Regions from separate parts of the Arthrobacter sp. lap29 genome, predicted to be linked through region 1. Evidence: riboswitches for the same ligand, from Rfam matches in the RefSeq annotation. Region 1 holds a riboswitch; the other holds the start of a gene.

Region 1 (15,874 bases):
TGGGTGGGGTGGCCAGCGGGGTGCCAGGCGGAGTTATTTCGTTACGCCTTTTTGCTGGTGCGCAAAAATGCCAAGCCGCCCAGAACAAGTCCGGCCAGCCCCGCACCCAAGCCGAGCCAAGCGGGCCAGGCGGTACCGGCGTCGCTCTTCTGAACGGACGCGGCAGCCCCGGGGGCGGCGTCAGCGGCAGGGGCGCCGTGCCCGTCGCCCTCCGCCACAGCCGCGGTGACGGTCAGCTCGGGGGCAGGGGCGTCCACGGAGTCATGGTCCGCACCGGCGGCCGGAATTTCCTTCCAATCGGTTTGTCCCACCTCGCACTTTTGCAGTGTGGGGAAGTGCAGGGTGGTTCCCACCGCATCAGGCAACTGCACGGACAAGGTGAAGGTGTCCCGCTCATGGTCAACCAGCGGGGTTTTAGCTGTGTAGGTGATGGAAGCCATGCGTTCACTGATCTTGCTGCCATTGGCCAAGGTGCGCGGAGTGTCCAACTTCTCGCTGGTGGTGCTGATGGTCCAGTTCGGGTTGACAGTGGGGGTGGCGGAGTTCAACTCATCGGGCAAGGTGATGGTCAGCGCGGTGGTTGGCGAGCCATCGCAGCCATGGCCCACCGAAAAAGTGACCAGTGAATAGGATCCGGCCGCGGTTTCTGTGGGAGTGGCGCTCACGTGGGCAGACGCGCTGCCCAGGCCCAACAGCATCAAGGTGCTGGTGGCGCCAACGGCGAGGGTGATTTTGAGAGTGCGTGAAAAACGCATGATGAAAGCCTTTCGAATGGGCGGGTGCGCAAAAAATTACGGGGTAATGGCACCCCGCGACGAGTTCGAAGGGTGCTAGGCGAAAATTGCTACTCCGGCAGGTGGACCACGGCGGGTGTTGGCACGCAGATTGCGCCACGGCAGGCGGGGCAACGGGCGTGGCATGATGGCTGGCCGGCTTGGTTTTGCCGGAATTTTAAGCACAACAGCGGCGCTGCGGTACAGTGGGCGCAGCCAGCCCGCGAGTGCCCAGAGAGCGTTCTCACCATAGGCGAGCAGGCCGGCCGCGGCGAGCGTGGCAGCGATGTGGGCCGCCCACATCCACGGTGACATTTGCACTGTGTGGCTAAGGTTCTCAATCCCAGAGCTTGCCAGCGGGACGGAAGAGGCCATCATGGCGGAGGCGTGTTCCTCAGCGGACATGCCGTGGTGGCTCATGGCCGGCGCTCCGGGGACAACACCTGCACGGGCGCCATGGGAGAGCGTTTCAAAGCTCTGATGCAGAACCAGTTGGCTGCTCGCCAGCAAGGCCACCATGGTGGCGGGCGAGATTTGGAATTTGGTGGCGATCGTGGAGCACAAAATATGTAGTGCCATGATGGCGACCATGATCGCTGGAGCGGGGAGTGTGCCGCCGCCCAAGAGGTGCGCCCCTGCTGCCAAACCGAGGATGGTGGTAGCTACCGCCGTGGTTCGGAGCAGTCTGAAGGGAGCGTGAGGCACCTTGCTCCTTTCCATCGGTTGACCACTGAAGTTTAGCGAGGGGAAGTGATCAGGGTAAAGTCGGGCCGCAAACGTGTACGCCATCTGACGTTGCCACGCCGGGGCGGGACAGTTCAGGGCGGGAATTTTCCGCCCGCGAGGCTGTTGCTTCGGGGGCCGTGGAAGGGGGAACCATCGGAAAGGGCGGAACAGGGGGAACAGTGGGTACTGGAGGAATAGGGGAGGAGCCGGGCAGGCGGACGGTGAACGTGGTGCGCCCAGGGGTGCTGGCCATGGATACGGTGCCGTCATGGGCGAGCGCCATTGCCCGCACAATACTCAGCCCCAAACCGGTACTGCCAGATGTTGCGGTGCGGGCCTGATCGGCGCGGGAAAACCTGTCAAAAATGATTTTTTGGAACTCGGGGTCAATACCGGGACCATTGTCAGAAACTTCCAAAAGGGCCGAGCCGTCGGTAGCTTGGGACAAGGCGATATGCACCTCTGTTCCTGCGGGTGTGTGCTTGGCAGCATTGGAGAGAAGGTTCAGAAGTATCTGGCGCATAGTGGTGGCCTCGCAGGCCACGTTCACCGGTTGGTCCGGAACAGAAAAGCTCCAGTGGTGCCCAGGAGTGGCCACCTGAATATCGCGGACGGTCTCCAGAGTCAGCGGCCCTAAATCTACGGACACTGCAGGTATTTGTTGTCCGGGGTTCCTTGGCCCGCCCGCTGAGCGGGCCTCGTCCAGCCGGGCAAGTGTCAGTAAATCTTCCACAAGCCGGCTCATTCGCACTGACTGAACCTGCACGCGGTCCAAGGAGATTTGTCCGTCGGGGCTCAGTTGCTCGGTCATGGACAGCAGTTCGGCGTAGCCGCGGATCGCTGTCAGGGGCGTGCGTAATTCATGGCTGGCGTCGGCCACAAAACGGCGCAACTTAGTCTCACTGTGTTGACGTGCCTGTAAGGCGTGGGACACGTTGTCCAACATGGCATTGAAGGCGTACCCCACATTGCCTACTTCTGTCCCAGGACTAGCCGCCGCGGCCGGGACCCGGGCACTTAGGGCGACCTCTCCGGCGTCGAGCCTGAGCGTAGAGACTTGGGTTGCGGTGTCCGAAAGCTGCGCCAGGGGGCGCATGTTGCGCCGGATGATGGTTGTCCCGGCCCACCCCAGCGCCAGCAGCCCTGCCAAAGAGACCAGCACAATGGAGAGCACCAGGGCGGAGAGGGTTTGTTCGGTGGCGGCGAGTGGCAACCCGGTAATGAGGACGTCGCCATTGGGAACAGCTTCAGCTTGCAAAAGGTATCCGCCGATGGAGAGTTTCTTGGTGCGCTGCTCGCCGTTGGGGGAGAGCTGGGCCAGAATGTCAGCATCTGCGGTGGTTAATTGTTGTCGGCTGCCCGTGCCGGAGAGGATACCCGCATAATGCACTACGCCGCTGCTCAGGACCGCGCTCAACTGGCCAGCGCTGGTTGCCCGTGCGTTGAGGGGATCGGGAGGGTTGGCGCCGTTTTGGCTTGTATAAAAGGCAACTGTGCGCACTGACGCTTGTTGCAGGGAAGAATCGAGCTGGTTCCGCACCGTCATGCTCAGGGTTGAATAGCTCACCATGCCCACCAGCGCACAAATGACCGTCAGGAGAGCCAGCATGACGGCAACGAGCCGGGTGCTTAGATGCCAGGTGGAGGGGCGCAGGGCCTGCCACGGCTTGGTGCCTGTGATCAACATGGCTTGATCACGTAGCCTGAGCCCCTGACTGTGTGAATCATGGGCGGGTTCTGGGCGTCAATCTTTTTGCGCAGGTAGGAGATGTAGAGCTCCACAATGTTGCTTTGGCCGCCGAAATCGTAGTTCCAGACGCGGTCTAAAATACGGGCTTTGCTCACCACATGGCGGGGGGTTTCCATCAGAATTTTCAGTAGCTCGAACTCCGTTGCGGTCAGGTTGATCTCGCTCCCTGCGCGGTGGACTGCCTTAGTGTCCTTATTCAAGGAAAGATCTCCCACGGTTAGAACCCCAAAGTTCGCAGCCGTGATGCCAGAACGGGCAACAATTCGGTGCAGCCGCAGCAGTACTTCCTTCATGCTGAAAGGTTTGCTGACATAGTCATCACCGCCGGACTGCAAACCGGCCACTTTATCTGCCACGGCATCTTTGGCGGTCAAAAACAAGGCGGGGACCTCCGGGTAGATGGTGCGCATCCGCTGCAATAATTCCACCCCATCCATGCCCGGCATCATGATGTCCAAAACCAGCACGTCCGGGGCAAAGTCGCGGGCGATCTTCAGCGCCGCAAAGCCGTCATTGGCCGTGGCCACGTCCCAGCCAGAGATTTCCAGGCCACGGCGCATCAGATCCGCTAATTCTGGTTCGTCATCCACCACGAGTGCGCGGATGGGTTCGCCGTCGGCGCGGGTGAGCGTGGGCAGGGCGGCCGGTGGTGTGGGCGTCTCTGATGAAGGGTTGGCCATGCCTTCATTCTCGGGCATCGAACCAGACGGTAGCTGGATGTTTACTGGGATTTCTATGTGTCAGCGGGGTGGTATTTATTCGTGGTGACGGGAACTTCCGGTCTATCCGGGGCGTTTAGTGGAACGTTAGTTGCACACAGAACGCACAAGAGCCCCCAGCCGGTGCCGGGGGCTCTTGTGGAAATCTTTTAGGGTTAGAGACCGAACCAGATCAGCCCGAAGAAGCCGGCGATGCCGATGAAGACGGTGACGGCTCCGATCACAGCTCCGGACCGGCTGCCGTTGTCCTGTTCCTGCGCGCTTGCTGAGGACTTGTTTTGCGTTTGGGTGCTCAATGACATTCCTTTGTTTGAAGGCCCAAGGGGCGTAGACCGGGATCGGCGGCTGTGTTGCCGCAGGTGCTTTGCAGGCAACTAAAAATATTCCACCGGCAATAGCGGTGACCCTTCCAATCTACCAACGGCCGCCTGAAAGGCCCAAACGCCGCCCAGTTCCCTGTGCGGCGCCTAGCCAGTGCGCCGACAGCATCGAGTGCGCCGAGGATCTCCGGCGCCTGCTAGATGCGGTTGGCGGAGCAGGTACTGCTTGATCCGGTGCACCGAGGAGTCGCTTAGGGCGATGACCTGATGGTCCCAACGGGCAACTGCCGCCTGGATGTCATCGACCAGCTGGCGGCCGTTCTGTGCTGCAGCAAAGGACGTCTTAGCCACGGCTGTGATGATGGCATTTGTGTTCCCAGCCCGGTACTCGGTCAGCGCGCGGAAATAGGCGTCAGCGCGCTGGGCGAAGGCGAGAACGTCCGCCATAAGGCTGGGGATCCGAGTGTGGTGATGCGGCACAAATGTCGCAGCGTGGCGGGAGATGCTGCCGCTGCCAACCCAAACCTGTTCATTGCGCCAATGGCCTGTGTATTCAGGAGTAGTGTCCCGCAGCAGTGCATCGTACATCGCGATGATCGAGTCCTAATCTAACTGGTATGAGCGCGAGATGGTCGCGGTTATGACACGAACGTTTGCGACCACGAGCCGTGCGTTGTCGGACTTTGACCGGCTTATCTCCGCGAGAGCCACTTTGCTGGCGCTGGGGGTGAGGCTCTCCACCTCCGCACTGGAGACAGACTCCCTGCGCAGCAAGATAGGCGCGAACGGGGCGGTAATCATTCCGGCTTCAGCGTCGAACCTGGCGAGAAGAGGAGCGCAGTCACAGCTTGCGGGGACCTTGCGTGAGATTCGATGGCAGGCAAGCGCAATCTGCACCGAAAACGCACCTGATAATCCCTAAAAATGACGAAAACCCCCGGTTTCCCGGGGGTTTTCATTGGCGGTGACGGTGGGATTTGAACCCACGTTAGGCTCTCACCTAAACAACATTTCGAGTGTTGCACCTTCGGCCGCTCGGACACGTCACCAACGGCTCAACCTTACCGGGTCAAAGCGCTACAACAAAAATCATGGGCCCAGGGTGCACAATGGTGCCATGGACAGCGCAACGCGACGTGCTTGGAGCTGGCACAAACAAGGCCTTGACGGGTCACTGGCCGGCAGCGACGCCGCCACGGTGTTGAGCCTGGCGGGCTGGGCCCGCTCCGTGGGCGGCGCCAACCCTTACCTGACCTTGTTCGCCCGTGCTGGCATTCGCCGGGAACAAGCTGATGCCGACGTTGCGGCCCTGCGCATCCATGAACTTCCGACGGCGCGCGGCTGCACCTATGTGCTGGGCGAGGACGATTTTCCGTGGGCGTTGTCGCTTGGCCGGGGCGCCGCTGAGGCAACGGTGAAAGTGTTGGACAAGCTCGGCGTCGAACGTGGAGAAGTGGCCGCGCTGGAGGCGCAGACCCTGGAAATACTAAGAGACGCCAACGGCCCGCTTGATCCGAAACAGCTCAAGGAACAGTTGGGTGAGGCGGTGCGCAGCCTCGGCGATGCCGGTAAGAAGAAGGGTGTAGCGACCACGCTGCCCACAGTGCTCGGGCTGCTGCAAGCTGATGGCCGCATTCGCTGCGTACCCGTCAACGGCAGGCTCGATCAGCAGCGCTACGCCTACACTGCATGGGATCTGAGCCCTGTCCATGAATCGGGAGAGGATGCGCGCGCCATGCTCATGGAGAAGTACTTGGGGTGGACCGGCGGGGCAACGCTGAAGCAAACCCAGTGGTTCACAGCCTTCACCGTGGCGCAAACAAAGGCGGCGCTGGAAGCTGTGGACGCAGTAGAACATGAGGGGCTGTGGATGCTGCCACGGGATGTTCAGGCAGCCGAAGATTTCACCCTCCCGCCAGAGGAGCAAATCCAGTTGCTGGCTGGCTCTGATTCCCTCTTCCTGCTGCGCCGGAACGCAGTGGAGCACTTTGCCGGTGATGACGGGGACCGTGCGCTCCTGAAAACAAAAGTTGCCCTGCAGGCCGATCTGCCGGATCACCCCATCGTGGACCGCGGGCGGATCATAGGGCTGTGGCAGTACGATCCAGGCGGGCAGAGAATTGCCCACTGGCTCTTCGAACCACCGAGCGCCCCCGTGAGCCAACGCATAGCCGAGGTGGAGGAATTCATCCGCGAAGACCTGGGAGATTTCCGCTCCTTCAGCCTGGACTCGCCCGCGAGCCGGCAAAAACGCATCGACGCACTCAACGCGGCGGCCGGGCAACGGTAAGGCGGCCGTGATGCGAAAAGCAGCAGGAATTGTGGCGGCAGTGCTGCTCCTGTCAGGAACGGGCTGCGGCCAGCCGGTCGGAACCTTTGGGGGCGACGGCTGCATGCCGCCCTCGTTCTCGCTCAGCGCCGATGCTGCCCGCCCCGGAGAGTCTTTCACCATCAGTGCCGATGATGCCACATGCAACCCTCGCTATGGTGACACCGCGCAAATCCAGCTCGAAGTCATGGATGGCTCCGGTGTAAAGATTGTGGACACCCTGGCTCCCATGAACGACGCCGGCGGGTTCAGTACCGCCGTGACCCTCCCCGAATCTGCCGTCCCCGGCACAGGATCTGTGGCTGCCTTCCCTTATAACCTGGACTGGTGCGATGACACGGGGCGGAACAATAGGGTGGGCCATGGCGCAGCAGAAATCCACAGGGCTTCCTGTGTGCTGCCCTCGCAGACGCTTACCATCGAGCCCTAAGAGCAGCCACTGAACCATTTTCTGGGGGTTGCCACTGAGGCCGCAGGCTACTAGCGGTGGCTACTAAAGAAGTCCCTTAACAGTGCCGCGCATTCGTCCGCGCGCACACCGGGGAATACCTCCACCCAGTGGTTGAGCCGGCGCTCACGCAGCACATCAAAGACCGACCCTGCAGCGCCGGCCTTCTCATCCCACGCGCCAAAAACCACGCGTGGAATCCGGGCCAGAACTATGGCACCGGCGCACATGGTGCAGGGCTCCAACGTGACTACCAGGGTGCAGCCGGCCAGCCGCCACTCACCCAACTTTGCGGCGGCCGCCCGGATCGCCACTACCTCCGCATGCGCCGTGGGATCGCCGTGGGCTTCACGCTCATTGCGGCCCACGCCAAGGATTTCCCCGTCCGGTCCAAGCACTACGGCGCCAATGGGCACATCCGCCGTGGCAAGGGCCAACTGTGCTTGGTCAAGGGCAAGACCCATCCAACCATCATGCAAAGCCGTGGTGGTTGTCTCTATTGGGTAGAAATCAGAGGTGTTGGGCACGGCTCAATGGTAGCTTTTATTCATGCGCGTATTCGTTGCGGACCATCCGCTTATTGCCCACAAGTTGACGGTCCTGCGGGACAAGACCACACCGTCACCTGTTTTCCGCCAGCTCACCGAGGAATTGGTGACTTTGTTGGCTTACGAGGCGACCCGCGGAGTGCGGGTGGAGCCGGTCAATATTCAGACACCGGTGACCTCCGCCGTGGGCACTGGACTGGTCAAGCCCACACCACTGGTTGTCCCGATTTTGCGCGCCGGGTTGGGGATGCTTGAAGGCATGACCCGCCTGCTGCCCACCGCCGAAGTAGGCTTCCTGGGCATGGCACGCAATGAGGAAACCCTCGAGGCCATTACCTACGCAGAACGCCTGCCCGAGGACCTGACCGGCCGTCAGGTGTACGTGCTGGATCCCATGCTGGCCACCGGCGGCACCTTGATTGAGGCGTTCAAGTTCCTCTTTGACCGCGGCGCCGCGGACATCACCTGCATCTGCCTGCTCGCAGCGCCGGAAGGTCTGGCGAAGCTGGAAGCCGCTCATGGCGGGCGTGACAACGTCCACGTTGTGCTTGCATCCATTGATGAGGGTCTCGATGAGAACTCCTACATTGTGCCGGGCTTGGGCGACGCCGGCGACCGCCTCTACGGCGTGGTGGACTAACTCTCGCCGTTAGCATGCGGCTCACGGCTGTGTGAGAGGACGGGCTGGAGGGACACTAGCGGGATTTTAGCGGTGTCCAGCCCACAGGGCGCGGGCCAGTGATGGCCGCACGTTCTTTGTCTGCGGCTGCGGACCAGCCCTGCGCTAGACATGAGCCCGGTGCGCCCACGGGCCCGCGCGCTACCCGGAATCCCACATCCTCAAGGACCGCATCCGGGGCGCTGCCCCGGCGGACCGAGGCCCGGGCACTCCACGGCGGATCATCCCAACCGGCGCCGCGCAGGCTCCTGTACTCGCCGTAGCGGGCCGTGTCCGCGTAGTCCCAGCACCACTCCCAAGCGTTGCCGATCATGTCAAACAGGCCGTAGTTATTGGGTTTTTTGCCGGCGACTGGTTGCGGCCCCTCAACCGCGTCCAGGGCAGTCCACGCAATCTGGGCCAACTCGCCGTACACCGCGGAGAGCGTCCCGCCACGCGCGGCCCACTCCCATTCCGCCTCGGTGGGCAGGCGGTATCCTTGTGCTGCCACGTCCCACTCGACGCTGCGCCCGCAGATTTCATAGGCCGGGGTGAAGCCGTCTTGCACCGAGGCTGCATTGCAAAAGTCCACGGCCTGAAACCAGGTGAGCCCATGCTGTGGAAGCCCGACGGCGGTTGACGGGGTCCCGCTATGCTCCATCACCTTGTGCCACTGGGCTTGGGTGATCTGCGTGCGGCCCAGAGTGAAGGGCGCCAGGGCCACCTCGCGGTGTGTCCCGGAGCGGGCATTACGTAAGGTGATGGTGCCGCCAGGAATCTCCAGCGTGTGCAGGATTAGTACCAGCCCACGGATTCGGAGTGGCCCCAAGCGCCGCAGGGTGAACCGTACCGGTCCTGGATGTAGCCCATTCCCCAGCGAATCTGAGTTTCATAATTTGTGGACCAATCACTTCCTGCGCTGTCCATCTTGTTGGCAGGCAGCGACTGCGCGATCCCAAAGGCACCGCTGGAGGCGTTTTCGGCGGAGGTGAGCCATTCGGACTCGCGCTGCCACAACTGGCTCAGGCAGCTCATCTGATCTGCTCCCCAGCCGAAGGATGCCAGCTGGGTTGAGGCGAAGGCCCGAGCTGCAGCGGGGTCATCCACGGCGCCGGCACGGGCTGGCGGGGCGGGTGTCTCTTTCGCCACCGGCTTGACCGCTTCCGCTTCGGCTTTGACAGCGGCGGCGATAGGGCCGGACGTGGGGGAGGGCTTTGAGCTGACAGTGATTCCGGAGAAGCTGATAGCTGCGTCGGTAGGAGCGGAGATGGCAGGGGCGCCCTGATCTACGGTTGACGCCAAGCTGCCAATGGAGCTCGCCGCGGCATCATCACTAGATGAATGCGAGGCCACCGAGCCTGCCGCAACAAGTACACCTACGAGCGATGCGGCTGCCACGCACTTGGTGGCAGTGGCGAAGGCCGAGGTGCGCAGGACCGAGGGGCGGCGGCGGCTGGCAGGCTCGGCGCGGCGACGGCCGCGCTGGGGGGTTGAAGACATGGAGGAGCCTCTCTACGCCTGCGAGGTGAGCTGTCGGGAACGGACTAGAGAATCCGGCCGTGCAATGGTCCGTGGCAGCTTTCACTGCTCATAATCGGCTGTTATTGCACTGGCTTAACCCCAAGGGCTTCCAAGTGAGGAAGGCCCGCAAATAATGGGTCCCCCGTCTCTGCCATGGAGAAGTTGGGAAATGGGCGGGGGCAGAGCTCGGCGATCCGTCCATTGATGCCAAGAGCCGATGGTGGCTCAGCGGGCACTTCTGCCAGCGTAACCGAACCGGAACCCTATGTCACATTATGGTAACGACCTTTGTAGCGGGTGAGCCACGTAATATTTACTTAGCAATGCTAAGGATCTAGAGTTGCAAGGAGGATATATGAAACTAGTTTCTAACTAGGCAGATTTGCAATGAGGTAGATGAGCACTGATGGCTAAGACTTCCCAGCACAATACCGCCCCTGACGGCACCATTTTGGACCACACCCCTGATACTGGCCCCTTAGCCGCGGAACTGCGCGTGGCAGTAATGCGTACTTCGAGGCGGATCCGGGCTGAGGCAGCCACCGGGGAACTTAGCCCCGGGCGCTATTCGGTACTTGCCGGACTCATGGGTGCGCCCCGCACTGTGGGAGAACTGGCCGCCCGGGAACAGATTGCGGCCCCGTCCATGACAAGGATCGTCAACGATCTGGTGGTGGCCGGTTTTGTGAGCCGTGGGGAAAACCCGCTGGACAAACGTCAGGTACGTATTAGTATCACCAGCCTTGGAAGTGCGGCCCTGCTGCAGGCACGGTCCATGCGGACTGCGTGGCTGGCGCAGCGGCTAGCGGCGCTTACTCCCGCACAGCAGGCCACGCTCCATGAGGCCTCAATGATTCTGCAAGCTATGAGCGCACCAGAGATGGGCATGCAAGAGGTGAAAGCCTAGATGAACTCCATGTTCCGCGCCCTGAAAGTGCATAACTATAGGCTCTGGGTAACAGGGGCTTTGGTGTCCAATATTGGTACGTGGATGCAGCGTGTTGCCCAAGACTGGTTGGTTCTGACCGTTTTGACCCACAATTCCGGAACGGCTGCCGGCATCACTACGGGCCTACAGTTCCTGCCCATTGTCTTCCTTGGTCCCTACGCCGGGCTGCTCGGTGACCGGGTGAACAAGCGCAAGTTGCTGCTCATCACACAGACAGCCATGGGACTTTGTGCGTTTTTGTTGGGAATGTTGGTTGTTACGGGGGCTGTACAACTGTGGCATGTATATGTACTGGCACTTCTTCTGGGTGTGGCCAGTGCCTTTGACGCACCGTCACGTCAGGCCTTCGTCTCTGAGGTAGTTGGAAAGGACGACATACCCAACGCAGTTGCGCTGAACAGTGCCTCCTTCAACTTAGCTCGGCTGGCAGGCCCCGGCGTTGCCGGTCTGGTCATTGCCCTGGTGGGCACGGGCCCCGCCTTTCTTATCAATGCCGCCAGCTTTGCCGCCGTCATCTTTTCCTTGTGGCGGATGCGTACCGCAGAACTTGTCCCCGCGGTACATGTGCCCCGAGCCAAGGGGCAGATCCGCGAAGGACTGGTCTATATTCGGCAGCGGCCAGATCTTCTGATGATCATGGTCCTAGTATTTTTGGTGGGCACCTTTGGCATGAATTTCCAGATCACCAACGCACTCATGGCCACCACCGTGTTCCACTTGGGACCAGGGGAGTACGGGTTGCTCGGCTCCGTCATGGCGATTGGCACGCTGGGTGCGGCCTTACTGGCGGCCCGGCGAAAGAACATGCGCATGATGTACATAGTTGGCGGTGCTTTGGCCTTCGGTGTCACAGTGGGCATAGCTGCCCTGATGCCGAGCTACGTCCTGTACGCGCTGGCTCTAATCCTCGTGGGGCTGGCCTCATTAACATTCATGAACGCTTGCAACACCACCGTGCAATTGACCACCGATTCTGCCATGCGGGGCCGGGTGCTTGCTGTGTACATGGTGGTCCTTCAAGGTGGGACACCCATTGGGGCACCACTTGTTGGTTGGATTGCCACCGAGTTTGGGGCCCGGTGGTCACTGGGGATGGGGGCCGTTGTGGCGTTCGTGGCGGGCCTGGCCGCACTGTTCTTGATGAACAGGCGCAATAATGTGCGGCTGCGGGATCAATTCAAGAGTTTGCGGCCTGCGTGGATGGTGCGGGGACTGCGCCACACGGCGGGATAGCCAGAGCAATCGGCAATCAGCAATCAGCCGGAGCAATCAGCGAGCAGCAAAAGTAAACAGTGAGCGCCCGGGGTCCTCTAAGTAAACATCTGTTTACCTAGCGTGAAAATCTGGGAGAAAGCTGGGCGGACCGGCCAACTTGCCGAGGGCATCTTAGCCATGCTTTTGAACGCGCTGAATAAATTTATACGAATGAGCATATTGTTCGAACTTATTGATCTCAAAGCACTCAATAATGTTATTTTCTTTGACGCAAAGCGTCATATGGCCACAAAGTGAGAGCAAAGCAACAGTATCGGCTTGATCACAAATTAGAGCACAATCTCACATCGTGGACACTTTGGGGCTATGTTACTTGCAAGTTCCCTTTGTTACGTAGGACACTGGCAAGTGTGAACACCCACTCAGTAAATTCTGCAGCCGCAGCAACTGCCCGCCTCGGATCGACCGGACGGTTTACGCGTGGTTGTCGAATGCAGTCCTAGCTCACATTCCTGGCAGCCATCCCAGCGCACCACGCGTTAGGTACGTGCAGCTAGCCTTGCCCTTGGGTCGGCTCTGGAGACAGGGCTTTTCGGTTCTGTAGGGGCAGAACCACAGGAAGCATTCGCGCCGTCCTCACACGGCCATACACCTAGGTAGTTCAATGTCAGTAGCATCCGGATACGTCCACATCTCTGTCCGCAACGCCGCCAAGGCCGTTGCCCGCAACACCAGCCAAGGTGCTGGATACCGCAGCTCACACCAAGAGCACGCCGGCTACCGCGCCGATACTCCCAGCGCCGCTGCCCGCTTGCGCGCCGTCCCGGCCGCTGACAGCAACCCCATGACGGCGCCCACGCCCGTTATTGCCGGCGGCGAGGCAGATGTGCTCCGCGGCGTCAGCCCCGATAACGTTGCCCGCGGCTTTGTGCTGTACGTGGGCGTGGACGAGGACACGGCCGCCGCTGCGGGAACGTCCTTGGCCAAGCTTGCACAGGACATTCGTGCTTACGCACAAACCCTTGTCCCGCAGGCCCAAAGCTATGCAGCGGTGGCGATTGCGCCGTCGGACGCGGTGGGAACCCCGCTGGACGTGGTCCGTTCCACCTTCGGCGATCCCACAGTGGCCAGCCGCCAGCGTCAGGAACCCGTGCGCACCCCCGCCGCGGAACAGCGCCCCACTGGCGTGTTGATTGACCTGGCCCGCCGGGAAGTACACCTGGACGGCGATACCCTGAACCTCACCTTCAAGGAGTTCGAGCTGCTGAACTACCTTGTGGAAAACGGCACGCGTACCGTAGGCCGCGACGAACTCTTGAGCGGGCTCTGGTCCAACGCCGATGAGGTCCCCAACGAGCGCACCATCGACGTGCACATCCGCCGCCTGCGCTCCAAACTGGGCCGCCTGGCCAACACCGTGCGCACCGTCCGCGGCGAAGGCTACCGCTTCTACGAGCACCCCGAAGTGGTTGTTTGGGCTGCGCCGGAATACTCCATCTAACGCCCATAACTGAAGGCTCTAGTAGCGCTCCTGAACATGCACGACGGCGGATTCCCCACCTGGGCGGGGAATCCGCCGTTGTGCACTTCTAACACTCACTAAACTAGAAGAATGAGCGAACACCACATTAAGCGGCTGATCCTAATGCGCCACGCCAAGGCGGCATTTCCGCTGGGCGTAGAAGACCATGACAGGCCACTGGCCCAACGTGGCCATACCGAGGCGCCCCTGGCTGGCAGATGGCTGATGGAAAACTCGGTGGTCCCGGACTTTATCCTGTGCTCATCAGCGCTGCGCACCCGTCAGACGTGTACCTGGGTGTGCCAGCAGCTCGGCGAGAAGGCACCCACCCCCAAGCTGGAATCGGGCCTCTATGCGGCCGGAGCCACCTCGATGCTTTCGGTCATCAATCACGTGCCAGAAACCGTGGGTACCCTGATGGTGATCAGCCACATGCCAGGTATCCAGTCGCTGGCGCTGCGGTTGGCGTCGCGGGAATCAGACCAGGACGCCTACATGGATCTGGCCTCAGGGTTTCCCACGAGTGCGTTTGCCGTGTTTGAGCACAGTGGCGACTGGGCCACCCTTGACGGTCAGGACGCCACGCTGGTGAACTTTGTGGTGCCGCGTTAGCCACTCTGCCGGGTGGCTCAGGCCTCCATCTCGGGCATGAGGGTTTTCAGTGTCCAGGTCTTCTTCTGGTGGACGGCTGCCCAGGCCATCACGAAACCGAGGACCATGTAGCCCAGTAGGCCCAGGACTATTGGCACCAGCGCTGCAATCTCAGAGCCGTAAATCAAGTGGCGCATGCCCTCCACAACATGGCCCATGGGCAGTACTTGGTGCATGATGTGCAGGGGTTCTGGGGTTGTCTGCCAGGGGAAGGTGCCGCCGGAGGAGACCAGCTGGAGCACCAGCAGGATCAGCACCACGAACTTCCCAGGTGTCCCCAACAGGGCCACGATCCCCTGGATCAGCGCCGTGAAGGCCAGCGAGGCCAGCATGAGCAGGCCCAGGGTGAGCCACGGGTGGCTTGGTTCCAGCCCCAGCCCAAAGTGCACCACGGCGTAGAGCAGCAGCGCCTGTGCGGTGGCCACCGCGGCAAAGGGCAGCCAGCCGCCAATGGCAATCTTCCAGGACGGGGCGTTGGAGGCCAAGGCCCGCACCGTCAGCGGACGCATCACCTGCACCAGCATGAAGGCGCCAATCCACAAGGCAAGCACCAGGAAGAACGGTGCCAGACCTGAGCCGTAGTTGGCCGCCTGGGCCTGGGATACGGAGTCAATGCGGATGGGATCGGCAATGACACCCGCCGCGTTCTCCTTGTCCTTGTCATTGGGGTTAGGAACCGAGCCTGAGCCACTGCGCAATTGCTTGGCCAGTTCGTTGGCCCCTGAGGAGAGTTTGCTGGATCCTGACTTCAGATCACCCGCGCCGGTATCCAGCTTCTTGGCGCCCGCTGCCAGCGCTTCTGCGCCATCTAGGGCCGTGAGCTGACCATCAGCAAGAGTGCCGGCGCCTGTTGAGAGTTCCCCGGCCCCTGCGTGGGCTTGCTCAATAGCCGTGGTGAGCGCCGGCGTAGCGCCTGCCAATTTTTTGGCCCCGTCGGCAACCGCAGCGGCCCCGGTAGCGAGCTTTTGCACATCTTCAGCGCTGGCGGAGAGCTGGTTTTTCAAGTCAGAGATGGCGGGGCTTGTGGCGGCTGTCTCCAGCCGGGTACGGATCGTGCTTGCTTGTTCCTGAGTCAGAGTGCCGTCCGTGACCAGCGAATCGAGCTTGTTGTTGATGGCGGTGTTGACGGCGTCGTCAAGCTTCTCGGCCGATCCAATGGCGCCCTGAACCTTAGAGTTCAAGGCGGCGTTGCCTCCTGAAACTGCTGCCGCACCATCAGAGAGTTGCTGCGTATCATCGGGTAGGGTGGCCGTTTTCGTCTCCAACTGGCCCAGCCCGGTGTTCAGTGCAGAGGCCCCGGCCTGCAGCTGCTTGGTCCCGGCCACCAGGTCCTTTTGTCCAGCTGCCAGCTGCTCGGCTCCCGTGAGGAGATCCGAGGTACCTCCCTTGAGCGTGCCCACCCCGGTGTCCAATGTGGCGGCTCCGTCCGCCAATTGTTGCGCCCCGTCAGCAGCCTTCACAAGCTGCGCATGGATGGTGCCATAGCCGGTGAGAAGGGAGTTGGCGGTCTGTTCGCCTACCTGCTGGGCAACGGAGGCATGAACCTGGGTGGCTACTTTATCCACAATGGAGGTCAGCAAATAGTTGTTGGCGTCATTAGTGGTCACGCTCATCATGGCCTGCGTGGCGGAATCGAAGTTTTCTGGAGACGCCAGATTCGTTGAGAAGTCCTTGGGGATGATCAGGGCAAAAGCGAATTCACCGTCTTTGACCCCATTGTTTGCCTCCTCGGGGGTGGCCACGAG
Region 2 (15,874 bases), on a different contig from region 1:
ACAGCTGGATAAAGTGAGCTGGGAGGAGATCGTCACAGCAACAGGCCTCACCGAAGCGCAGATCCGCACCACCGGCGAACGTCTCATTGCGTCCAAGGCAACCGTGGTCTGCTGGGCCATGGGGCTGACCCAACACAAGCACTCGGTGGCCATGCTCCGTGACGTTGTCAACGTGCTGCTGCTGCAGGGCAACATTGGTAAGCCCGGCGCCGGTGTCTGCCCCGTCCGCGGTCACTCCAACGTCCAGGGCGATAGGACCATGGGCATTTTTGAGCGCATGCCAGCCTCCTTCCTGGATGCGCTCGACGCAGAATTCTCCTTCGCCTCTCCGCGCCCAGACGGCTTTGATACCGTGGCCGCCATCGAGGCGATGCGTGATGGCAAGGCTGGAGTCTTCGTAGGCATGGGTGGTAACTTTGTCCGTGCCACACCGGATTCTTCAGTCACCGAGGCCGCCCTGAACAAGCTCTCCCTGACGGCGCAAATCTCTACCAAACTCAATAAGTCCCACCTGATCACGGGCCGCTCGGCGCTTATTCTGCCCACCCTGGGCCGCACCGAGCGCGATACCCAGGCCAGTGGCGATCAGCGCGTCACAGTGGAGGACTCCATGAGCGCCGTACACGCCTCACGCGGGCGTCTCACACCGGCGTCGGGCATGCTGCTCTCCGAGGTGGCCATTGTCTGCCAGCTTGCCAAGCTGCTGTTTTCCACAGACGACGGCGGCACCCGTCCCAATGCGCCCGTGGCCGACTGGGAAGCGCTAGCAGGGAACTACAGCCTGATCCGCTCCCACATTGCTGCAGTAGTGCCCGGATTCGAGGACTTCGAGGCGAAGATCGACGTGCCCGGCGGCTTTGTGTTGCCGCACGGCCCGCGTGATTCCCGCACCTTCACCACAGATTCCGGCCTGGCACATTTCACGGGCAATGAGATGGAGTACCCGCGGGTTCCGGAAGGGCGGCTGCTGCTGCAGACCCTGCGCTCCCACGACCAGTACAACACCACCATTTACGGCAAGGATGACCGCTACCGCGGCATCAAGAACGGACGCCGCGTGGTGTTCGTGAACCAGAAGGATCTGGACACCTTCGGCCTTGCCGACGGCGCCATGGTTGATCTGGTCTCCGAGTGGAAGGACGGGGTGGATCGCCGCGCCCCGGGCTTTCGTGTGGTGGCGTATTCCACGCCCGTGGGCTGCGCCGCAGCGTACTATCCCGAGACGAATGTGCTGGTTCCACTGGATTCAAAGGCCGATGTCAGCGGAACTCCCACGTCAAAGTCAGTGGTGATCCGGCTGGAGCCAGTCGCCACCGATTGAGCCCGTCACCGCTGATTCAGCCCGCCGGAATCAGCGCCCAGCGCTGTTTGTTCCCGCCGGAATCAGGGCCCAGCGCTGATTGAACCCACTGGAATCAGGCCAGTGGATCGTGGGCAGCACTGTCCTAGTGCTCACACTCGCCATTTCTTCCCGTTCCGCCCCACTCCGCCAGCATTCCTCCATTGATCCGTGAGAAAAGGTCGCTTTCACGGGTGAGAGCGACCTTTTCTCACGGATCAATTTCGGATAACGGCGACTCGGGCTTCGGGCATCTCTCCCTTCTTTCCTCCACAGCAGCAGCGCTTTGCCAAGTGATGCACAAAAGCCACGAGCTAGCTGGGATGCGCCGCCTAAATGGTCCTCAATAAGGACATGAGAAATCCACAGCAGCTCCCCTGGAACCTAGCCGGGAAGCCATTCACACTGACTCAAGCCCGCCAAGCCGGTATAAGCCGAGGTAGAACCCGGGCCTCAGACCTGTGGACACCATGCCGGGAAGTACGTATGCCTCAAGGCATGAACGTTAGCCTCCTTGATAGCTGCCGGGCCATCACGTCCGTGACTAACTCAAGTCTCATCAGCCACATCACAGCAGCAAAGCTTCATCAATTCCGGCTCCCCCTCCGGTATCTCACTAATGAAGAGATCCACTTGTCCAAGAATCTTGGACAAGGCAGACCACAGCGCAGCCGAGTTCACGGTCATGAGCTGTCCCTGACCGCCCGTGATTACGCCATGGTTGAAGGTATTCCCGTCACATCCGTTCAAAGAACGCTGGTGGACATTGCAGCAATTCTCACGGTCAATGAACTGGTTGCTGTTGCCGACCAGATCGTTTGTGCCCATAACCTGCATTTTGGTCCCAGAAAGCTCCCGCTAGTGGAAATCAGTGAACTGAATGCGTACATTGCCCAGCACCCACACCAGCGCGGCATACGCACGCTCACGGCAGCCATGAAGCTGGTGCGGGTGGGCGCAGATTCAGCACCGGAGACCCAGCTCAGGCTGTCCATCCAACGTTCAGGGCTCCCAGAATTCATCTGTAACTTTGAAATTAGGGATAATGCCGGGAACCCTAAAATTGCTCCAGATTTGTCATGCCCTCGGTACCGTACGTGCGCAGAATATGATGGCGCACATCATCTAAGTGCCGAACAACAATCAAAGGACCATGACCGCAACTTTCTCACCAGTACGCTGGGGTGGCACCAGGCCGTGATCAACAAGAACGATATGGGAAATGGCGCCCGAGTCGCAATTATCAAAATAGCGCGGATGCTAGTTCTCGGCGGGTGGAATGATCCGGAAAATTTGGCCAAAGGCTCACTGCTTGGCCAGCTGCATGTCCGCAAGGACGTCTTCTGAGAATTCACCCGTGAGAAAAGGCTGCTCTAGCCCCACAGAGCAACCTTTTCTCACGGGTCAATGCAGCGCTGGGCGCTCATCCAGCCGGGCAAGCGAATTCGACTTCCGTGACGGTGTTTACTTCCACGGCAGGTGCATGGCAGGCAAACTCTCACCCATCTTGGCTCCGTGCGGCAACACCGCCATGAGGCCATCGGCCGCTGCGAGTCCGCGCATCATGGCGGAGTCCGTATGGGCACAAGGTGAGGCCAGGCCGTACACCAGCCGGTAGGGCATGAGCCGGGTGGGCCCGTGGAATTCTTTGATGGGCGCTCCACACCGCACCTCTGTCAACGCAGGCTTCGCCATACTACCGAGCCGCGCCAGCAGCGGCGCTCCCAAGGTCATGAGCCCCACCATGGCCGCCAACGGGTTCCCCGGCAAGCCTACAATGAAGCGCCCATCCGGCAGTTCCGCCAGCAGGGTGGGGTGTCCGGGACGCATGGCGATCTGCGGGACGTGAAAAATTCCGCCCATGGCCGTGATGGCTGCACGCAGGAAATCGGCGCTGGAATGTCCTGTTGCGCCCGTGGTAATTACGACGTCGGCCGGGTCCTCTTCGTCGTCGGCCAGCGCATCCAGCATGGAGACAAGGTTATCTGCGGCCCGTTGCAGGCCCACTACGGTACCGCCCAGTAGGCTGACCACGGCGCCCAGCTGAGGCGAGAAGGCATCCCGTACAAAACCAGGTTCAGGCACTCCTGCGGACACCACCTCATCTCCCGTCAGGACAATCTTGACGGCGGGCCGCCCCATCACGGGAAGTTCGTCGAGTCCGCCCAGGGCGGCCAGTGATACGTGTGCCGGGTTCAGCATGACTCCTGCCTTGATCAGCAATTCCGCTTCAGCAGCCTCCTGACCAGCAGGGCGGATGTGCTGGCCGTTTTTTGGCTCTCCCGGACGGGCACCAGCCCCACGCACCAAAATCGGCAGGCCATCCTCGTCGGTGGAGATCTCGCCCGATTCGCTGCGCAGCACAGCCTTGGCGCCGGGAGGAATCAGCCCACCGGTGACTATAGGTGCGGCCTGCCCCGGGGTGATCCGACTGCCCTTCTCGGCCAGAATCCATGGCGGACTCCCCGCAACCGCCCACCCATCCATGGCTGAGGATGCATAGTGTGGCATGGCGTGGCAGGAGACTACATCTGCCGCGAGAATTCGCCCCACAGCCAGTGCGAGTGGAACAGTGTGGGCAGCCAAAGGACGGGCCACACTCCACGCGTGATCGCGGGCTTCGATCCACGTAAGGGGCAGCGCCCGCGACTTCGCAGCCTGCGCGGCAACCCCCTCAGCGGCTGTTGCCTGGGCAACCCCCTCAGGGGCATCTCTGGCAACCTCCCCGGCTGCCATACTGGCACGATTCATCTTGGTCGCCCTATTGTCCTGCGGAGTCAGTGGAGTCAGTAGCGCCTGCGGAGTCAGTGGCGCCAGTGGCGTCTTCAGCCGCGGGCGCCTGTGCTGCCGCCAACTGCTTCGCCATCCGAAGAGTTACCTTCATGGCTGCCTCCTCGGTGGCCTGGCCCGAACCTGCTGCCAAACCGGCAGCCAACCCGGCAATGAAGGTGGTCAGCGGTGCTGCCGGACGCACGATTGAATGCGCCGCAACCCCTGCCACGTTTAAGACAGCGTGCACGTCGACCTCAAGGTCACCAATTTCAAAGGCATCCAGCAATGTATGCGTCCACTTTTGCAATAATTCGTCGTGATCTTCCAACGCTCATCCTTCCGCAGCGGGCGGCCCGGCCGCGATCCCCTGCGAACGGGCGTCCGCCCAAGTATCAATGTCTGCCGTCAGCTGCGCTGGTACAGCAACCTCCAACATGTTCAGCCTAGCAATCAGGGAGAAAACCGAAGCATTCTCCAGTCTGTGTGATGCCCGCGCCGCATCAGCCGCCGCACGTAGTTCCGCCAGCGGGTAGATGGCCGCCAACGGCTGCTGCTTGCCCGCAGCCACAGCCATGACCCCCTCACCGGGCGAACAATCAGCAAGTTTTGCCACCAAAAGACGTGCCACCTCGCCAGCATGGGGCATGTCGCAGGCAAGGACTAAAACATGCCCGGACTCTCCTGCCAAAGCTCCTGTACCCGCAGCAATGCCGGCCGCCGGACCGCAATAGGGCGGGTTCTCCTGCACCGCCACCGCCTGCCCGCGGTGTTTGGCAGTTGCCAGCCAGCCAGCAATCTTCTCCACTGGACCCACGACGGCGATGCCACCGTCGCCTTTTCCTGCCCCGGACGCCGTGGTCCGGTGGGCTGCGATGACGCACGCGGCAGCGTCCACCGTGCGTGCCAGTAGCGTTTGTTCCTCGAGCATGAGCCCCGCTTTGGCCACCCCGCCCAGTCTTCGCGAGAGTCCGCCGGCCAGGATCAGGGCGTGCAAATCTCCTCCGTCAATGTCAGTCATGGGGCCATAGTATCGGCACTGAGCAGCTGAGAATTCTCCACACCCTCAAGAGCTCAGCGAAAAATGAAAAAGTATTTGTGCACTCATTGCAAATTTGCAGGAACTGCAATTATTCTGACTTTGTGCCCAACGGAACAGCGTGGCACAGACTGCGCACCTTATTTTGGAGCCGTCATGAAAATTGATCTGCCGAACCACACAGCATCTCAACTCTGCTCCGATGATGATTCCGATCAGCATTCTTTGCGGAGTAGAAAACGTGCCGCGACCCGCCTCACCATTCGCCGCGAAGCCATTGCACTGGGACTAGCCCACGGCTATGAAAACGTCACAGTGGAGATGATCTGTGCCGCAAGTACCGTCTCCCCGCGCACCTTCTTCAACTACTTTGGCAGCAAGGAAGGCGCCTACATTAGTGCCCATAAGCCACTGCCCACGGCGCAACAACACAGGGACTTCGTGGAAGGCGCCGGGCCCAGTGTGTTCCGTGAACTCTTTGAACTCATCTGCGGCACCTTCCTCGCAGCGGAAACGGATCTGGAACTGTTCCAGGGCAGGCACCGCCTCATCTACCAAACACCCGAGCTGCTAAATAGGGAAAAGTCCCGCATCAGTGAAATGGAAGAAATCTTTGCGGGGTACGTTCTGGAGCGTTTCCAGCACGAGGGGCGCAGCACCACGGACACCCCGGATCTCGAGGACGAGGCGCATATGGTGGTTGCCCTGGCCTCCGGGGCTCTGCGGTTTGCCTTGCAAAAATGGGTTGCTGGCAATTTCACCGCGACTAGGGAAACACTCATGCGCACCACCTCCGCACTGATCCAGCGGGTCACCACCAACGAACACTGGCCCTGAGCACTCAGGCGCCCGCCGCCTGGCCCGCCCCACACCTGAGGCGCCCTGCACTTCCGGGGCACTGCACTTCCGGATCCACTCACTTCCGGGCGCACTGCACTTCCGGATCCACTCACTTCCGGGGGCACTGCACCCCTTGAGCACCGCCCCCAACGCAAAGCCGGCGTGACCGGCCAAGGCGACGGCACGGCGTCGTACTACTTTTGACAATAGATACCCAAAAACTCCTGCACATCATCCGGCCGCTAGGAATCAGCCATGACTTCAACTACCAAAATTGTGAATCCCCCCGCAGCATCGGATCGCCGCAGCATTCTCCTGGTTTTCGCAGGACTGATGTTGACCATGCTGTTGGCCTCCCTTGACCAAACAATTTTCAGCACGGCGCTTCCCACCATTGTTGGCGAGCTCAATGGCGTCAACGAGATGCTGTGGGTCATCACGATCTACATTTTGGCCTCCACCATCATGCTTCCCATTTACGGCAAACTGGGCGATCTCATGGGCCGTAAAGGCCTCTTCATTGGGGCCATCTCAGTGTTCATTCTCGGTTCGATCGTGGGCGGTCTGGCACCTGACATGACGTGGCTGATCATAGGCCGCGGTGTTCAGGGCCTCGGTGGCGGCGGTTTGATGCTGCTCTCTCAAGCCATCATTGCCGATGTTGTTCCCGCCCGTGAACGTGGCCGGTACATGGGTATCCTAGGTGGCGTGTTTGCCCTATCCTCGGTGGCCGGGCCGCTGCTGGGTGGCTGGTTCACCGACGGGATCGGCTGGCGGTGGGGCCTGTGGATGAACATCCCGCTGGGCTTGCTCGCCATTGTCTGCGCCATCTTCTTCCTGCGACTGCCGGCCCATCCAAAGGTTAAGGTCCGTGTGGATGTGGCTGGCATGGCACTTCTTGGCATCACCTCCACGCTTCTGGTACTGGTCAGTACGTGGGGCGGCACCAAGTACAGCTGGGGTTCCCCGCAGATCATTGGTATGAGTGCAGGCACGGTACTTGCCGCCTGCCTGTTCGTCTGGGTGGAGAGCAGGGCTGAGCATCCCATCATGTCACTGCACCTCTTCAAGGACCGCAACTTTAACCTAACGACGGCGGCCGGGCTCATCACCGGAATTGCCATGTTCGGCACACTGGCCTACATGCCCACGTTCTTGCAGATGGTCACGGGAGCCAATGCCACCCAGGCAGGCTTCCTCATGATCCCCATGATGGCTGGCTTGCTGGTCACCTCGATCCTGTCGGGGCAGATCGTCAGCCGCACCGGGCGGTACAAGTGGCTCCCTGTTGCGGGCATGTTCATTGTGGCTATTGCCTTGGTACTGCTCTCCACCATGTCCGCCACCATGGAGGTCTGGTTGATCTGCTGCTACCTGGCCCTTATGGGAATTGGACTGGGCACCTCAATGCAGATTCTGGTGTTGATTGTGCAAAACCAGTTCCCCAACTCGCAGGTTGGCATGGCCACCGCATCCAACAACTACTTCCGCCAGATCGGCGCTTCGCTGGGTTCTGCCGTGGTGGGGAGCCTCTTTGCTCACAGGCTGGCAACACTGCTGACAGAGCGTATCCCGGCTGGCGCGTCCGGCGGCAGCGGTAGCACCGGCATCAACTCTCTGACACCGGCTATAGTACGGGCGCTGCCTGAGCAATTGCGCACCGTGGTGATCGGCTCCTACAGTGACGCGCTGACACCCATCTATGTTTACATGGTGCCGCTACTTGTGCTGGCCGGAATCCTGTTAATGTTCGTCAAGGAAATTCCGCTGGCCACCTCCATCCACCATGGCGGACCCGCCGAGGATGCCCAAGGCAGGGATGGGGTGGGTGCACACGGCGCCGACGCTGAGGGTGCCGGTCCGGAGGGTGCCGGTCCGGACGCTCTAGACGTGCCGGATCAGGAGCTCACTGTTCATCGCATACTCCCGGCTTAGACGCGCGGAATACTTCCCAGGTAGCCGGATGCTCACAGCGCTCGAATATTCAGGGACCGCGGGTACTCCCCGGATAGACGAGGGATTAAATGCCAAAGCCCCGTCGAATGACGGGGCTTTGAGCACGAAAGCTGGTACTACTTAGTGACCCACTGCAATGAAGACCGGTGCCGAGGCTCCCGGTATGCTGGCTCCGGCGATCTGGGTGTTTCCCATGTAACCGCCGTGAACTGCCTGGCCGTTGCCAATGTAAACAGCAATGTGGGCCAGGCCCACGCCACCATCTGCATAGTAAATCAAGTCGCCGGGCTGGGCTTCGCCCTGGGATACTAGCCGGCCCTTGTTCAGGTAGTCACCAGGCCAGCCTACCCAGGAAATCCCTGCAGCAGACAGAGCGTTGCGGACCAGCGCGGTGCAGTCCTGAACCACACCAAGCTGAGCCAAGGCAGCGCTGGCAATGATTGAGCCGACTCCGCTATTGGCTACTACCTTGGGAGCTTCCGGCTCAGGGCTAGCAACGGTAAGCGTCGGAGCTGCTGCTGCTGTTGCTGCTTCTGCTACTGCAGGTGCTGCTACTGCTTCAACTTCGCTGGACTGGGCCTCTACAACTGCCGGCTCTTCAACTACTACAGGAGCCGGGGTGGAGGTGATAGCGGGGGTGGCGAAGGAAATCTTCACCGTGGATGCTGCCGTGATCGCGGAAGCAAGTTCCGTGTTCAGGTTCAGCGTGGTAGCACCGTCGGAAGCGCGCTCCACGGTGGGAGTTGCAGCGTTTGCGGCGATACCTGAAGTCAGTACCAATCCTGACGCTGCTGCGATTACAGCGGCCTGACGACCAACCCCACCGACATTGAAACTGACGGCTTTCGTGAGGGTGGAGATCGGACTGGTCTTAACAACCTCGGCGCGGTGGCGCCCAAGGGCAGTGTTTGAAGCCAAGAAGGATTCCTCTCCCAAAGCCTGCGAGGTAAGCTGTCGGATTCGGATGGGAGTCACCCGGCCGCTCCACGTTGGCGCACGTAAGGAATTTCTTCCTATTCAGTGTTTGAACGCTTCGCGGCTTCACCCCTAGGGTTTCGCAAAAATAACGCGAATCCCGATTATTGGTTCCCCCGCCCCTGCCAGACGATTGATACGAACGGACCATGAGTAGTGGCAGAGCTAGGCAATCAACTCATGGACGCCGACTTGATTCAAAGTTGGCGCGATTACGACGGTACAACAGATTTTTCCCAATGTCACGTTCAGGTCACGGTCCTGTGACTAAGTCGTAACTAAAAGGGCCTGTGGAGGAGTTAGAGCCAACCCATGGGATCGACAACTTCATCGTCAATAATGACTTCAAAGTGGAGGTGGCAGCCTGTGGAGGCGCCCGTTGTTCCGCTGAGGCCTACCTGGTCTCCGCGCTCAAGCTTCTGCCCCACCTTGACGCCGAGGCTGCTCATGTGGTTGTAGGAAGTGGACAGACCGTTACCGTGGTTCACAACAACCCTGTTGCCGCCGCCGTAATTGTGCCAGCCAGCGAACGTCACTACGCCGCCTGCGGCAACAAAAACGTCGGAGGAGCACGGGGCGGCAAAGTCCTGACCAGTGTGCTGTTCACCGATTTGGCCGGTGATGGGGCTGATGCGGTTTCCGAAGGGTGAGGTGGTCTCAATGTGCTTCAGGGGCGCTGAGAGGGTTCCCTTGGCCGCCTGAGGGGCCACGTTGGAGGCGTTGACCTTCAGCGTTTCCTTCAGTTGACCATCGGGATTCAGGGCGCTGGCAATGTCCGGAGTAGCAAAAGTAATGGGGATCTGAGCGCCGGCTGTGACTGGACTCTCCAGTGAAACCGCGGCTGCAGCATCCATGGGGAATTCATCCGCACCTTGGGCTGAGGGAAGCGTGACAGCCAGGACCAGGCCTGTGGCTGCCATGGCAACACCCATTTTCTGGCCGGCGCCGCTGGAGGCTCCGGCACGCAGCAGCTGGGCTACTGAAATTCCTGAAGGGGCAGCTGCCCGCTCTGCGGCAATCAGTTCACGTCGGCTCCCGGGCACTGACATGAGCTCATGAGTTGCCTGCGATGACGCGCGACGGCGTCCCCGCTGTTTAACCTCTGACACTAAAAACCTCTCTACATAAAGCACCTGCGAAGTTAGCTGTCGGATTCGGATCAGAGAGTGTAACTTTCGATCCGGCCTACGCCCTTAGGCACACGCATAGCCATGGCGCAGTCCAACAGGATGCTGCGTCAGGGTTGTTGCGGGTATTGCATTCGAGTGTGGACTTCACCCCAAGACGGCCTATTGGGCCGTCAAAAGTGGTTCCCCCGCCCTTGCCTAAATGATTACTGGCCGGGCTGCGAAGGCAAGGTTCGGTGTCGCAGAACGGTAACGCTTTGATTACGGCGTCAGATAAATACTATACGGCACAAGCGGTAAACGTAACAATTCCGTTACCTGTTCTATTGAAAATGCCGTGTCAAAAATCTCTTAACCCATGGAGACGAACACGTGGGATGCCACTTCTGGCGGCAATTCCAAGGCGCCTTCAATGCCGGGAACCCGTACGGAGATGTACTCGCCCACCTGGGCTAGGGAGATACGGGCCCCTGGGCGCAGCCCACCCTCATCCAATTGGAGCAGGAGCTCGGGCTCCACCTGTATCCTTTCGGACAGCCGGTGGATGATCACTTCCTGTTCGGGAGCATAGGCGGCCATGGCAGCAACGAGTGTGACCAATCCGGCAGCAAATAAGGGCGCCACTTCGCCACCTAGCTCTTCCAACCCCGGAATGGGGTTTCCGTACGGCGATTCCTTGGGGTGGCCTAGCAAGTCGAACAAGCGCTGCTCAACTCTTTCGCTCATGACGTGTTCCCAACGGCAGGCTTCTTCGTGCACATAAGCCCAGTCCAGACCAATAACATCCGCGAGAAGCCGCTCCGCCAGACGGTGTTTGCGCATGACACGGGTTGCCTTCTCACGGCCGGCTGTGGTCAGTTCCAGATGCCTGTCACCGGAGACGATCACTAAGCCATCGCGTTCCATCCGCCCAATGGTCTGGGAGACTGTGGGCCCAGAATGGTGAAGGCGTTCGGCGATGCGGGCCCGTAGAGCCACAATGCTCTCTTCTTCCAATTCCAGGATGGTCCGCAAATACATTTCAGTCGTGTCAATCAGATCGGCCACGGCAGCATCCTCCTGTTTTGGGCAAGAATATTGAGCAAAGTCTTTTCATCTCTACGTTAGCCTGAATACCATACCTGTTGGTAACCAGTCCATCCCTGGCAGCCGTTCTCCGTTGAACAATATTTTTCGTTTCCCACTCATTTTTCCGCTCAGCGAACTTCTACGGCAGAATTGGCAAGAGTCCTTGATCAACCAAGGAAACTTCCATCGCTTAAATTTTGGAGCCAGCTGTGAGCGAATCCACGCCCCTCACCATTCCCGCCAACCTGCACCCGGCCGACGGCCGCTTCGGCGCCGGCCCCTCCAAGGTCCGTCCCGAGCAGGTCGCGGCACTCTCCGAAGCCGGCACATCACTGCTTGGCACCTCCCACCGCCAGGCGCCCGTGAAGAACCTTGTGGGCGATGTCCGCAGCGGCCTGAAGCAGTTCTTCAATGCACCCGACGATTACGAGGTGATTCTCGGCGTGGGTGGATCCACCGCGTTCTGGGATGTTGCGGCGTTTGGTCTGGTGGAAAACAAGGCACAGCACCTCTCCTTCGGTGAGTTTGGTTCCAAGTTTGCCTCCGCCACCAACAACGCCCCGTTCCTGGCCGCCTCCTCCATCATCAAGGCCGAGCCCGGCACGCGTCCGGTGTCTGTTGCCGAGGCCGGCGTGGACGCTTACGCCTGGCCGCAGAACGAAACCTCCACCGGTGTTGCCGCGCCCGTAAAGCGCGTGGCCGGTGCCGATGACGGTGCGCTGATCCTTATCGATGCGACCTCCGCAGCCGGTGGCCTAGCCGTGGACGTGCGTGAGAGCGATGTTTACTACTTCGCCCCGCAGAAGAACTTCGCCTCCGACGGCGGGCTGTGGCTTGGCCTGTTCTCTCCCGCCGCGCTGGAGCGTGCCGCCCGCATCGCGGCCTCCGACCGCTGGGTGCCGGACTTCCTGAACCTCAAGACCGCCATTGATAACTCGCTGTTGAACCAGACGTACAACACGCCTGCGCTTTCCACACTTGTCACCTTGAACAACCAGGTGCAGTGGCTCAACTCCAACGGTGGCCTCGATTTTGCCTCGGCTCGCACCGCGGATTCCGCCGGACGCCTGTACACCTGGGCCGAGGAATCCGCCGTGGCCAGCCCGTACGTGGTGAACCCCGAGGACCGCTCCAACGTCATTGTGACCATCGACTTCGATGAATCCGTCGATGCCGCTGCCGTGGCCAAGGTGCTGCGCGCCAACGGCATTGTGGACACCGAGCCCTACCGCAAGCTGGGCCGCAACCAGCTGCGCATCGCCACGTTCGTAGCCATCGATCCCGAGGACATCACAGCATTGATCAAGTGCATCGAGTTCGTCATCGAAAACATCTAATAGCAATTAGCCAGCAGCCCACGAAGGCACAGCAGGCAAAGTAAACACAGTAAAGGCCCCCTCCGGAGAACGGTGGGGGCCTTTACTGTGCCTACTGTGTACTAACTGCTTTTGCTAGGCGTTAGGGAATTAGTCTTCTGTGTCTTCTGAGGCGCCGTCTTCTGAGCCGCCGTGCTCCGAGTGAGTATCGCTACCGTGCTCAGCGTGCCCGTGCCCAGCCGGCCCATGGGCAGCAGCCAGAGCGGCAGCCGCTTCTTCTTCCTCTTGCCGATCCTCCGGGCGAACCCGATCAGACCAAGGCACCCACGGCGGTGCCAATACAGAGCTCTCTGTAGGCAACATGCCCACTTCATTGACAGTGGAGTACTTGCCACGCGCAATCCGGCTCAAGGAAGCGAACCACACCCACCCGGCATAGCCCGGCTGAAGAGATTCGAACAAGTGGCTCACGCAGCGAACACCTTCACTGCGGGCACCCAGATGCTTGCCAATGAACGCACCATCGGCAATGGTCAACACCGCGTCGCGCGCAGTATCGACGTCGGCCGCAAGGAAAGCGTCCGGCTTTCCCACCCGCCACGCCGGAACACCGGGCAGCGGTGCAGGAATGGCGGTTGTAGTGCTGGGAATTTCGGTCATGGTGGGCACCGTTACGCGTCGAAGTTGTCGGCAACCTTGCGCAGCGCAGCAGCAATCTTGCTTGCGTCGCCGTCAGGATATTTGCCGTTGGTCAGTGAACCAACCGAGTGTTCAAGCAGGGAAAGCAGGTCCTGGACAATGGGTGCAAGATCCCGGGCGGGCATCCGCTTGGCCTTCGCCACGGAGGCGCTGCGGTCTAGAACCTTCGCGGCCATGGCCTGAGCGCCCTTGCGCCCATCCGCCACACCAAATTCCAGCCGCATGCCGGGCTTGATGTCACCGGCATCGGCGGGCAGGGCGTTCGCGCGCAAAAACACCTCGCGGCCGTCGTCGGCGGCAATGATGCCAAAGCCTTTTTCGTTGTCGTACCACTTCACTTTGCCGATAGGCACTTGCTTTACCCCTTAAAAGTTGAAATTCGTGAAACGCATTCCGCGCCTGCGCGGTTGCTCTACGCCGTTCCCGGTCCCGGGAATCTGGCGGGCGGTGCCTGCAATGGCGGGTTGTGCAGCTCTACTGAGTACTAGGTTACCGCCTTGATGAAACCCGTGTGGCTTTGTGCCACACCTGTCCGCTGTTAGCGTTATGACTATGAGCCCCCATTTTTCTGCCCCGCAACGGTTGAACCGCGGCTGGGCGATCTTCAATTACACGGCCATGGCGCTGGCTGTCATCGCCCTGATCGCCCTCATTGTGGTTCTTATCAGCAAGTGGGCCGGCGGCCTCCCCTGGCCCGGATTCAACTGGATTGCCATGCTCGCCCTTCCCGCAGCCTTCCTGATGATGGGCACCAGCGTCCTGTACGCAGTGGCCGCCCGCCGCCGCTCCTAACCCGCCTGACTCGCTGCTCTATGGGCACCTTGGCGGCGTTTGCGGCGGATCTTGCCAACCGCCCGGAGCCGGCCCTGCGCAAACTTCTGCTGCTGCGCCCCGATGCCTTGAACCCGCCGGTGCCCACATTCGCGGCCTTGGCTGCCCGGCTTTCCACCGCCTCCTGCATTTCCCGCGCCCTCGATGCACTCAACGCCCCGGCCCTGCAACACCTTGGAACCGGCCCGTGGAATGCTCAGACTTCCCCCAACTCTTCCCTTATGCCGGAGCTCTATGCCCGCGGCCTACTGCTCCTTCAAACGGATAACCAGACGGACGACGCCGGGACCGGGCACTACATGCATGCCCCCTATGTGCTTCCCCTGGCCCTTGTTCCCAACCCGCAGATGCCCTCCTCAACTCTTCCGCCCGAACCTGTGGTGCGTGCGGTCACCGAGGCTGTGTGCAAGAACGCGGCGGGAAGTGCCGCAGATGCCTTGTTACGATCCGTCGATACGCTCGCGGACCTCGCTGCGCACACACCATTGCAGGCGCTTCGCAGTGGCCAGTTCGCGGCACGTACAGTGCGCCTCGTGGCCCAAAACTTGGAAACGGATGAACTACACACCCATTTTCTTCTGGACCTGTGCGCCACGGCAGGGCTGTTGACGTTCCAGACTTCCACCCGGGACTGGCGGTGGGCAGCCCCTTGGTGGAGCGAGCTGGAACGGCAGGAGCAATGGGTGGGCTTGATCCGGTCCTGGCTTAGCTCCCCCGCAACAGCTGGCGAGCCAGCACTAACTAGCAGGGCGAGGCTGCTGTCAGTGGTGGCTGGCAGACCGGCTTGTGCCCCGGTCGCCGTCACCAGCTCTGCCACCACCTCTGTCTCGCCCTCCGGGATCACCTCAGCCGGGGCCCTGAGCCTGAATTCAGTCGTGGAATCTTATTTGTGGAATCACCCGCGTACAGCAACGGCGGAGGTGGCAGCACTTCCGGAATTACTCACCCACTTGGAATGGCTGGGTCTGACGGGCGCCGGGGCCTGCAGTTGCGCCGGGGACGCCGCCGCCCGGAACGATTGGTTACAGGCTGCGAGCGCTGTGGCGCAGCTCTTGCCTGCGGCGATTGATCGCTTTGTCATTCAAGGCGATCTCACGGCCATCGCCCCGGGGCCCCTCCTTCCCCACATCGCGGCACAACTGAGGTGCGTGAGCGTTGTGGAGGGGCGGGGTCCGGCCGGAATCTTCCGTTTCAGCGAATTGTCCCTGACCGCTGCCATGGGAGCTGGCATGTCCGCCGAAACCATCCTAAATTTTCTCAAACGGTATTCAAGCACAACTGTGCCACCATCATTGGAATTTCTTATTGCGGAAGCGGCCCGGGCGCAAAGAACGCTGGCGCCAACTCCCACACAATGCCTTTTTGCACCCCAGCAACCGGCACCCCCGCACTGGGTGGGGGACGCGCCATGGCCAGGCTCCGGCGTCGTACTTCTCGAAGAAGTGGAAGCACAGCTGGCACTCTTACGGGCGGCAGGGAAAAATACGGCCGGGAAAAATGAGGCAGGGCAGGGTGAGGTAGGGCCCGCCCTGGTGCTGGAGGGGGTGCGCCGAGCTGTTGCCTGCGGATTGAAGATACGGGTTCATGCGGTCAATAATGTAGGCGTAACTGAACACGTGACGGCGGTGCCAGTCTCATTTTCGGGTGGGCTGCTGCTCACCCGCCTGGCTGACACCGGCGCGCCCCGGCGTTTTAGTATTCACCGAATTCAGAGTGTGGACGTGCTGGAAGGAGAGGAGCTCCGTGGCTGATGGCCCGCTGATTGTTCAAGGGGATAAGACGATTCTGCTGGAGGTGGCGCACCCGGATGCGTACGAGGCTCGCCACGCCATTGCCACCTTCGCCGAGCTGGAGCGCGCGCCGGAGCACGTGCACAGTTACCGGATCACCCCGCTGGGGTTGTGGAATGCGCGTG

The links. Region 1 has a riboswitch for cyclic di-AMP ahead of RY113_RS07335 (transglycosylase). Riboswitches for the same ligand answer to the same signal wherever they lie in the genome.
Region 2: linked by a shared signal. The riboswitch ahead of RY113_RS09305 (M23 family metallopeptidase) and the one ahead of RY113_RS07335 (transglycosylase) in region 1 are both predicted to bind cyclic di-AMP.

What each region holds. Positions count from the first base shown of each region.
Region 1 covers NZ_JAUCEK010000003.1:383,189-399,062, forward strand. The annotation lists gene RY113_RS07275 (YcnI family protein) at 42-755, opposite strand; gene RY113_RS07280 (hypothetical protein) at 831-1,478, opposite strand; gene RY113_RS07285 (HAMP domain-containing sensor histidine kinase) at 1,528-3,186, opposite strand; gene RY113_RS07290 (response regulator transcription factor) at 3,180-3,929, opposite strand; gene RY113_RS07295 (hypothetical protein) at 4,124-4,264, opposite strand; gene RY113_RS07300 (hypothetical protein) at 4,436-4,876, opposite strand; tRNA gene RY113_RS07305 (tRNA-Ser) at 5,248-5,337, opposite strand; gene RY113_RS07310 (DNA glycosylase AlkZ-like family protein) at 5,406-6,578, shown strand; gene RY113_RS07315 (hypothetical protein) at 6,589-7,047, shown strand; gene tadA (tRNA adenosine(34) deaminase TadA) at 7,098-7,592, opposite strand; gene upp (uracil phosphoribosyltransferase) at 7,615-8,253, shown strand; gene RY113_RS07330 (SUMF1/EgtB/PvdO family nonheme iron enzyme) at 8,309-9,100, opposite strand; gene RY113_RS07335 (transglycosylase) at 9,067-9,771, opposite strand; cyclic di-AMP (ydaO/yuaA leader) riboswitch at 9,775-9,978, opposite strand; gene RY113_RS07340 (MarR family winged helix-turn-helix transcriptional regulator) at 10,199-10,699, shown strand; gene RY113_RS07345 (MFS transporter) at 10,700-11,974, shown strand; gene RY113_RS07350 (winged helix-turn-helix domain-containing protein) at 12,621-13,457, shown strand; gene RY113_RS07355 (histidine phosphatase family protein) at 13,569-14,090, shown strand; gene RY113_RS07360 (YhgE/Pip domain-containing protein) at 14,108-15,874, opposite strand, start outside.
Region 2 covers NZ_JAUCEK010000004.1:360,954-376,827, forward strand. The annotation lists gene RY113_RS09265 (FdhF/YdeP family oxidoreductase) at 1-1,321, shown strand, start outside; gene RY113_RS09270 (hypothetical protein) at 1,973-2,686, shown strand; gene RY113_RS09275 (molybdopterin molybdotransferase MoeA) at 2,804-4,090, opposite strand; gene RY113_RS09280 (DUF6457 domain-containing protein) at 4,101-4,439, opposite strand; gene RY113_RS09285 (NTP transferase domain-containing protein) at 4,443-5,129, opposite strand; gene RY113_RS09290 (TetR/AcrR family transcriptional regulator) at 5,304-5,984, shown strand; gene RY113_RS09295 (MDR family MFS transporter) at 6,243-7,922, shown strand; gene RY113_RS09300 (NlpC/P60 family protein) at 8,064-8,861, opposite strand; cyclic di-AMP (ydaO/yuaA leader) riboswitch at 8,866-9,067, opposite strand; gene RY113_RS09305 (M23 family metallopeptidase) at 9,218-10,027, opposite strand; cyclic di-AMP (ydaO/yuaA leader) riboswitch at 10,033-10,294, opposite strand; gene RY113_RS09310 (metal-dependent transcriptional regulator) at 10,397-11,092, opposite strand; gene serC (phosphoserine transaminase) at 11,323-12,450, shown strand; gene RY113_RS09320 (DUF3027 domain-containing protein) at 12,580-13,089, opposite strand; gene RY113_RS09325 (cold-shock protein) at 13,101-13,481, opposite strand; gene RY113_RS09330 (hypothetical protein) at 13,681-13,920, shown strand; gene RY113_RS09335 (helicase-associated domain-containing protein) at 13,941-15,710, shown strand; gene RY113_RS09340 (DNA repair helicase XPB) at 15,703-15,874, shown strand, end outside.